Regions from separate parts of the Micromonospora chalcea genome, predicted to be linked through region 2. Evidence: predicted binding sites of a transcription regulator. Region 2 holds the regulator's gene; the other holds the start of a gene.
What was found. Region 2 encodes HspR, which represses chaperone genes until heat shock. Its sites were predicted from a motif close to TTGAGTNNNNNNNACTCAA; they were not measured.
Positions count from the first base shown of each region.

Region 1: lon (endopeptidase La) is a predicted target of HspR. The motif match lies at 2,100-2,118, and genes of this name have one in related genera.

Region 1 covers NZ_CP118233.1:1,595,610-1,599,780, reverse strand. The annotation lists gene PVK74_RS07440 (hypothetical protein) at 21-1,313, shown strand; gene PVK74_RS07435 (histone-like nucleoid-structuring protein Lsr2) at 1,548-1,895, opposite strand; gene lon (endopeptidase La) at 2,141-4,171, shown strand, end outside.
Region 2 covers NZ_CP118233.1:4,894,335-4,898,505, reverse strand. The annotation lists gene PVK74_RS21820 (cation:proton antiporter) at 1-780, shown strand, start outside; gene PVK74_RS21815 (hypothetical protein) at 945-1,373, shown strand; gene PVK74_RS21810 (hypothetical protein) at 1,444-1,650, opposite strand; gene PVK74_RS21805 (heat shock protein transcriptional repressor HspR) at 1,837-2,277, opposite strand; gene dnaJ (molecular chaperone DnaJ) at 2,302-3,483, opposite strand; gene grpE (nucleotide exchange factor GrpE) at 3,563-4,171, opposite strand, start outside.

The DNA.
Region 1 (4,171 bases), 3.3 Mb from region 2:
TCGAGAAGGAGAGCAATTCGATGCGCAGGTCCACACGGGCGCGCCGGTCATCCGGTAACGCGCGGAGCAAGCGGGTGCTGGCAGTGGTCGGCACGCTCGCGGTCTTCGGCGGCATCGTGGCCGTCACCCAGATCTCGTCCGCCCAGGACCGGCGGACGACCACGCGCGCCGCCTCGGCGTCCTGTGTGCCCGCCAGCCCGGGGGCGACCGCCCCGGACGGCCAGGGCAGCAGCACCCGTACCTGGCAGAACGGCCGCTGGGTCCGTAACCACTGGGGCGACGGCCAGATGTCGCCGGCCGAGTGCCAGCAGACGACCGCGGGTGGCGCCGGCGCCGGCACTCCGACCGTGACCTGCCCGGACGTCCGGGGTCGGCTGCCGCAGGTGCCCGGCCGGGCCCGTGCCGAGGTGGATCGAGAACTGGCGGCGCTGACGTCCCAGATCGCTGAGGCGAACCGGCGGCTCGCGGCGGAGGGCCGCAACGGGGGCGAGTTCATCAACAACGCGATCCTGGGTCCGCTCGCGGACAAGCGGACCGCGGCGCTGAACCGGATCGCCACCGCCATCGGCCGGTTCGGCCAGCGCCCGCAGGGGCTGGACCAGTTCGCCCGGTGCGCGTTGACCGACGTCCCCGGCAACGGTGGGGGTCAGAACGGCGGGGGTCAGAACGGCGGCAACAACAACGGCGGTCAGAACGGGGGCCAGAACGGCGGGAACAACGGCGGCGGGAACAACAACGGCGGCGGCCAGAACAACGGTGGCGGCAACGGGCTGAACGTGCTCGCCAAGGACTGCTCCGGCAGCCAGCTGCAGGGGCACGACGGCTTCCAGAACGGCAACCGGTGCGTCAGCACCGCGTTCGGTGAGGTGGGCGCCGCGGCGAACAACCCGTCGCTGCTGATCACGCAGTTCCCGAACCAGGTGCGGCGCAACCAGCCGTTCACGCTCCGGGTGACCACCAAGAACCTGGTGCGGGACCGCTTCCTCGCGGCCGGGCAGGGCGGCTACTACCTGGAGAGCTCGCTGCTCAACGGTCAGGGCCTGGTGCGCGGCCACTTCCACACCGCCTGCCGGATGCTCGGCAGCACCCGGCAGCCCCCGAACCCGCAGGACGTGCCGGCGTTCTTCGTCGCCACCGAGGACGGCCGCGGCGGCAACCAGCCGGACGACGTGCTGATCCAGATCCCGGGCCTGGCGCAGTCGGGCGTGGCGCAGTGCGCGGTCTGGGCCGGTGACGGCTCGCACCGCATCCCGATGATGGAGCGGGCGAACCAGACTCCCGCCATCGACGTGGTGCGCATCCGGGTCAACTGAGGACACGCGACGGCCGCGGCCGCCCGGGAACCGTCCGGGTGGCCGCGGCCGTGTCGTGTCCGCGTGGTGGGTACGCGAGGCGGGTCCGGCAGGGGAGCGTGGGAATCGTTCCGGGAAGAAGTTTCGTGCCGTCGGACTCCAGCCCGATGAAAGTCACCGACAACACAAAAGGCCGGCCGGGCGCTGCGATTTCTCAGCGTGACCCTGGGATACCCGACGGTGAGTGTTTAGCGCTCAGCGGTTCTTGTACGCCTCGACGACCGACACCGGGATGCGCCCGCGCTCGGAAATCTCGTACCCGTTCTTGGCTGCCCATTCGCGGATGGCGCGGTTCTGCTCGCGGTCCATTCCCGAGGTGCTCGGCCGGCCCGCGCGCCGGGTGGCGCGGGCGACCTCGGTGGCGCCGCGGCCGATCCGCCTGCCAGCGCTGATGTACGGGTCCAGCGCCTTGCGCAGAACGCCCGCGTTCTCGTCGGACACGTCGATCGTGTACGCCACGCCGTCCAGGCTGAACTCGACGGTCCGATCGGCCTTTCCGCCGTCGAGGTCGTCGGTCAGAACGGTGATTACTTTCCTTGCCATCGCCATTACTCCCTGTGTCGGGCGGGGTGTGCTAAGAGTCTGACTTACCTCACGGTAATTTCGCAACAATACCCGCCTCTTTGCATTCGGCGGGTCGTGCCAGGTAAGCGTCGCGGCCAATAGAGGACCGGTGCGCGAACAGGCGTCGGGAAGGCCGGACAGTGGCGTGGGTCACAACCCGGAACAAGGGACACCTTTTGTTACTTGAGCCAGGCACGCTCAACCAACGTGATGGCAGGTGTCCGATGGCAACTCTTCCGGTACTTCCCCTGACCGACACCGTCCTGCTGCCCGGGATGGTCATCCCGGTCACCCTCGACCCGACCACCCAGGCCGCCGTCGACGCGGCCCGCGCCACCGGCGACAAGGAACTCCTGGCCGTGCCCCGCCTCGACGGCGAGTACGGCTCCGTCGGCGTGGTCGCCACGATCGAGAAGGTGGGCCGGCTGCCCAGCGGCGAGCCGGCCGCCGTGATCCGCGGTCTCGTCCGGGCCCGTATCGGCTCCGGCGTGCCCGGTCCCGGCGCCGCGCTCTGGGTCGAGGCCGCGACCCTCGACGAGCCCGCCCCGGCGGGCCGCGCCCGGGAACTCGCCCGCGAGTACCGCGCGCTCATGACCTCGGTGCTCCAGCAGCGCGGCGCCTGGCAGGTGATCGACGCGATGGAGCGGATGACGGACCTGTCCGAGCTGGCCGACTCGGCCGGCTACGCGCCCTGGCTCAGCCTGGCGCAGAAGACCGAGCTGCTCGCCGCGCCGGACGTCACCGCCCGGCTGGAGCTGCTGGTCGGCTGGGTGAAGGAGCACCTGGCCGAGCAGGAGGTCACCGAGCAGATCAACAGCGACGTGCGCGAAGGGCTGGAGAAGTCCCAGCGCGAGTTCCTGCTCCGCCAGCAACTCGCCGCGATCCGCAAGGAACTCGGCGAGGACGAGCCCGACGGCTCCGCCGACTACCGCTCCCGGGTGGAGTCCGCCGACCTGCCGGAGAAGGTACGCGAGGCGGCGCTGCGCGAGGTCGGCAAGCTGGAACGGGCCAGCGACGCCTCACCCGAGGCGGGCTGGATCCGTACCTGGCTGGACACCGTGCTGGAGATGCCGTGGAGCACGCGTACCGCTGACAACACGGACCTGGCCGCGGCGCGGGCCGTGCTCGACGCCGACCACGCCGGCCTGGCCGACGTGAAGGACCGCATCCTGGAGTACCTCGCGGTGCGCAACCGGCGCGCGGAGCGCAACCTCGGCGTGGTCGGCGGACGCGGCTCCGGCGCGGTGCTCGCCCTGGCCGGCCCGCCCGGTGTCGGCAAGACCAGCCTCGGCGAGTCGGTCGCCCGGGCGCTGGGCCGCAACTTCGTCCGCGTCTCCCTCGGCGGCGTCCGGGACGAGGCGGAGATCCGCGGCCACCGGCGCACCTACGTCGGCGCGCTGCCCGGCCGGATCGTGCGGGCGCTGCGCGAGGCCGGCTCGATGAACCCGGTCGTGCTGCTCGACGAGGTCGACAAGCTGGCCGCCGGCTACTCCGGCGACCCGGCGGCGGCTCTGCTGGAGGTGCTCGACCCGGCGCAGAACCACACGTTCCGCGACCACTACCTGGAGGTCGACCTCGACCTGTCCGACGTGCTGTTCCTCGCCACCGCCAACGTGGTGGAGGCGATCCCCGGCCCGCTGCTGGACCGGATGGAGCTGGTCGCGCTGGACGGCTACACCGAGGACGAGAAGGTGGCCATCGCCCGCGACCACCTGCTGCCCCGGCAGCGGGAGCGGGCCGGGCTGACCGGGGAGGAGGTGAGCGTCGCCGACGACGCGCTGGCGCTGATCGCGGGCGAGTACACCCGGGAGGCCGGTGTCCGGCAGCTCGAACGGGCCCTGGCGAAGATCCTGCGCAAGGTGGCCGTCGCGCTCGCCACGGACGCCGCGCCGGTACACGTGGACGCCGGGAACCTGGCCCGCTACCTGGGCCGGCCGAAGTTCACCCCGGAGTCGGCCGAGCGGACCGCCGTGCCCGGCGTGGCGACCGGCCTGGCCGTCACCGGCGCCGGTGGCGACGTGCTGTTCATCGAGGCCACCACCATGGAGGGCGAGCCCGGGCTGACGCTCACCGGGCAGCTCGGCGACGTGATGAAGGAGTCCGCGCACATCGCGTGGTCGTACCTGCGATCGAACGGGCGGCGCTACGGGCTGGACCCGAACGCGCTGGCCGGGCGGCGGATCCACCTGCACGTCCCGGCGGGCGCGGTACCGAAGGACGGCCCGAGCGCCGGCATCACCATGGTGACCGCGCTG
Region 2 (4,171 bases):
GAGACGCCGGTGATCCTCTCCGTCCTGGTGATCGAGGACCTGGCGATGGCCCTCTACCTGCCGCTGGTCACCGCGCTGCTCGCCGGGGTCGGCCTGATGAAGGGCGGCATCGCGCTCGCCATCGCGGTGTTCACCGTCGTCGTGGTGCTGGCCGTGGCGATCCGGTACGGCCACCTGATCTCCGCTGCGCTCTCCGCCAAGGACCCGGAGGCGCTCCTGCTCGGGGTGCTCGGCCTGACCCTGCTGGTCGCCGGTATCGCGGCCAAACTCCAGGTCTCCGCCGCTGTCGGCGCGTTCCTGGTCGGCATCGCGTTGTCCGGGCCGGTGGCGCACCACGCCACCGAACTGCTCTCCCCGCTGCGGGATCTCTTCGCCGCTGTCTTCTTCGTGTTCTTCGGGCTGGTCACCAACCCGCTGGACATGCCGCCGGTGCTGCTGCCGGCGCTGGTGCTGGCAGTGGTCACCATGGCGACGAAGGTGGCCACCGGCTACCTGGCCGCCCGCCGGGCGGGGATCGCCGAGCCCGGTCGCTGGCGGGCCGGCCTGGCGCTGACCCCGCGCGGCGAGTTCTCCATCGTCATCGCCGGACTGGCCGTCGCGGCCGCCTACCCGGTGAACCCGAAGCTGGCGGCGCTCGCCACCGCGTACGTGTTGATCACGGTGGTGACCGGGCCGCTGCTCGCCCGGCTGCCCGACACCCAGTGGTTCAAGCAGTGGCTGCGCTCCCGCGCCGCCGCCGCCCGTGCGGCAGCGGCGTTGCCCGCGCCGACCGGGGACTGACCCGCGCCGGGCCGGACCTGCCACAGGCAGATCCGGCCCGGCGTTGTCAAATTGATCCCCGGAAGGTCTACCACTGCTCCGCTCAGCCGCGTTAACGTTTCGGCCCAGCAGCCAGGGTCCGCGGGTGGCCGGTGCCCCCGCCAGCGCAAGCGGAAGGTCGGCCGGTGAGCGTGCAGGAAGATACGTTCCACGGCTTCGCCAATCCGGTCGATCCCTCGCCCGCCGAACTCCGGGCGTGGGCCTATCAACCGGATTCGGTGCCGCTGACCTCGATGCCGCCCGACTGGGACCTGCTGGTCGCCGGTGACCATCTGGTGCAGACGCTGTTCGACCTGGCGATGGACGAGCGCTGCCCGGCCCGGCGGTTCGCGCTGCACTGCCTCTACATCTACGCCGCCGACGGCATCCGGACGAACTTCCGCGCCCATCCCAAACGCCGGTTCCGCAAGCTTGTCGAGCAGGCCGAACGCGCCGGTGACGACCTGATGCGCAACTGGGCGCACAACAGCCGCGTGCTGCTCGCCCGGCCCGACCTGTTCGTCTACCGGGACTGGTGCGAGGGCGGCCTGGTCCGCGAGAACCGCCGCCTCTGACACGTCGCCGGCTTGAACGGCGAACGGGCCGGGATCCCCCGTGGATCCCGGCCCGCACGTCGGCGGATCGTCAGGTCGACCCGCCCTGCTTCTTGCGCCTCTCGTCGTCCCGGGCCCGGTCCACGCCGTGGTCCGTCTGGTCGGCGAAGCGCCCTTCCTTGACCTTGTCGCTGAAGCGCCCCTCGGTGACCCGGTCGAACCGCTCGCGGACGTTCTCGGCCACCTTCTCCAGCCGTTCCTCGGCGCGTTCCGCCACCTTCTTAGCCGGTTCCGCCATGGCTCCCCCTGCCAACTCGGCGTCCGATTTAGGGGTTTTGGCCCTACCGGCGAGCCTAGTCGACAGCGCCCTGCCGCATCCCGCATTCCCCGACGAGCGCCCCGAACCAGGTACGCACGAGGGCCGGACGTACGAAGGCCGGCGCGGCCCCGGGGGAGCGGGGCGCGCCGGCCTTCCGGTGAAAGGTCAGCGGTCGGGAGCGCGGCGTGGTCGCCAGACGACGAGCGCGGTGGACGTGCGGTTGGTCGGCACGAGGTCGCCGCGGGCAAAGCCACCGAGCGACTCCAGCTCGGCGATCCGCCGGTACGCGGCGTCCAGCTCCGCCTCCAGCCGGGCCACCCGCTGCTGCGCCTCTTCGAGCAGCCGCTCCAGCCCGATGATCCGCTTGACCCCGGCCAGGTTGATCCCGTCGTCCTGGCTGAGCCGCTGCACCTCGCGTAGCAGCACCACGTCCCGGACGCTGTACCGGCGACCACCGCCGGACGCCCGGCCCGCCTGCACCAGGCCCAGCCGGTCGTACTGGCGCAGCGTCTGGGGGTGCATCCCCGCCATCCGCGCAGCCACCGAGATCATCAACACCTTGGCCTCGTAGGCCGGGTCACCCGAGCCGACGTACTCCTCCGACATGCCCGCTCACCTCCGCTGCCGCCGTCAACTGAATCGACGTACCCGCGCGTCGAGATGTTCCCGCGCGGCGGGCGGAGTCTGCTCCGCGAAGGTCTCCAGCGCCGCCCGCGCCTCGTCCGAGACCTTCGCCGGGACCACCACGTCGAGCGTGACCAGCAGGTCACCGGCGCGGCCGTCCTTGCGTACGACGCCCTTGCCGCGGGCGCGCAGCACCCGCCCGCTGGGCGTACCCGGTGGCACCCGCAGCGTCACCGTCCCGTCCAGGGTCGGCACGCGCAGGTCGGTGCCGAGGACCGCCTCGGCGTACGTGATCGGGACGTTCAGGGTCAGATCGTCCCCGGTACGCCCGAACAGCTCGTCCGGGCGGACCTTCACCTGCACGAACAGGTCGCCCGCCGCGCCGCCCCGCTCACCGGGCTCACCCCGGCCGGCCAGGCGGATCCGCTGCCCGTCGGCCACCCCGGCCGGGAAGCGCACGTTCAGCGTGCGGGTCTTGGTGACACCGCCGGTGCCGTGGCACTCCGGGCACTTCTCCTCGACGATCGTGCCGACGCCCTGGCAGTTGCGGCACGGCTCGGAGAAGCTGAACGACCCCTGGTTGCGGGTGGTCACGCCGGCGCCGTGGCAGACCGGGCAGGCCACCGGCTGGGTACCCGGCTTCGCACCGTTGCCGTGGCAGGTGTCGCAGACGCCGGGCGCGCGCAGCGTCAGCGGCAGCGTGACGCCGCGGACCGCATCCTCGAAATCGAGCGCCACCTCGGTCTCGACGTCCCGGCCCCGCGCCGGACCGCGCGGACGCGCCGCGCCGCCCCCGCCGCCGGAGAAGATCGAGCTGAACAGGTCCGTGAAACCGCCTCCGCCGAACCGGGTGTCCCCGCCGCCCGCGCCGCCGCCGAACAGGTCGGAGACGTCGAACGGCACGCCGCCCGGCTGGCCCGCGCCGCGGGCGCTGCGGCGGAAGGCGCCCGAGCCGAACAGCGAGCGCATCTCGTCGTACTCGCGTCGCTTCTTCTCGTCGCCCAGCACCGCGTACGCCTCGGAGACGGTCTTGAACCGCTCCTCGGCCCCGGTGTCGCCGGGGTTGTGGTCCGGGTGCGACTCCCGGGCCAGCTTGCGGTACGCCTTCTTGATCTCGTCCGAGGAGGCGGACTTCTCCACGCCCAACGCGGCGTAGTAGTCCTTCTCGATCCAGTCCTTGGAACTCACCGGTCCACCCCCTTCCACGGGTCGAAGCCCGGCCGTCCCGCCCGCCCGGTGGGGGCGGGCGGGACGTCACGGGTCGGCACTACTCCGGGTCCGCGACCGCGACCATGGCGGGCCGCAGCAGCCGCTCGCCGAGCTGGTAACCGCGGCGCATGACCTGTACGCAGGTCGACTCGGTCACGTCGGCGGAGGTCTGGTGCGCCACCGCCTCGTGCCGGGTCGGGTCGAACGGGTCGCCCTTCTCGCCGAACGCGGTCAGGCCGAACTTGCCCAGCGCGGCGGTGAGCTGCTCGGCCACGCTGCCGAACGGGCCCACCAGATCGCCGTGCTCACGGGCCCGGTCCAGGTCGTCCAGGATCGGCAGCAGCGCGCTGAGCACAGTGCCGGTGGCCTGCTCCTGGACCAGGTTGCGGTCCCGGTCGACCCGCTTGCGGTAGTTGGCGTACTCCGCCGTGACCCGCTGGAGGTCGCGGGTGCGCTCCTCCAGGTCGGTGCGGAGCGACTCCAGCTCGGCACCGAGCGGCGCGGTCGCCTCCGTCTCCCCGCTCGGCTCGGCCGGGGAATCGACCACCGTCGGCCCGGTGACCTCGGCCTCGCCGCCGATCTCGTCGACCACGACCTCGGCCTCCTCGACCAGCCCTTCGGCGGGCGCGTCGGCAGCGGCGTCCGCCGCCGAGGCGTCGTTCGCCGG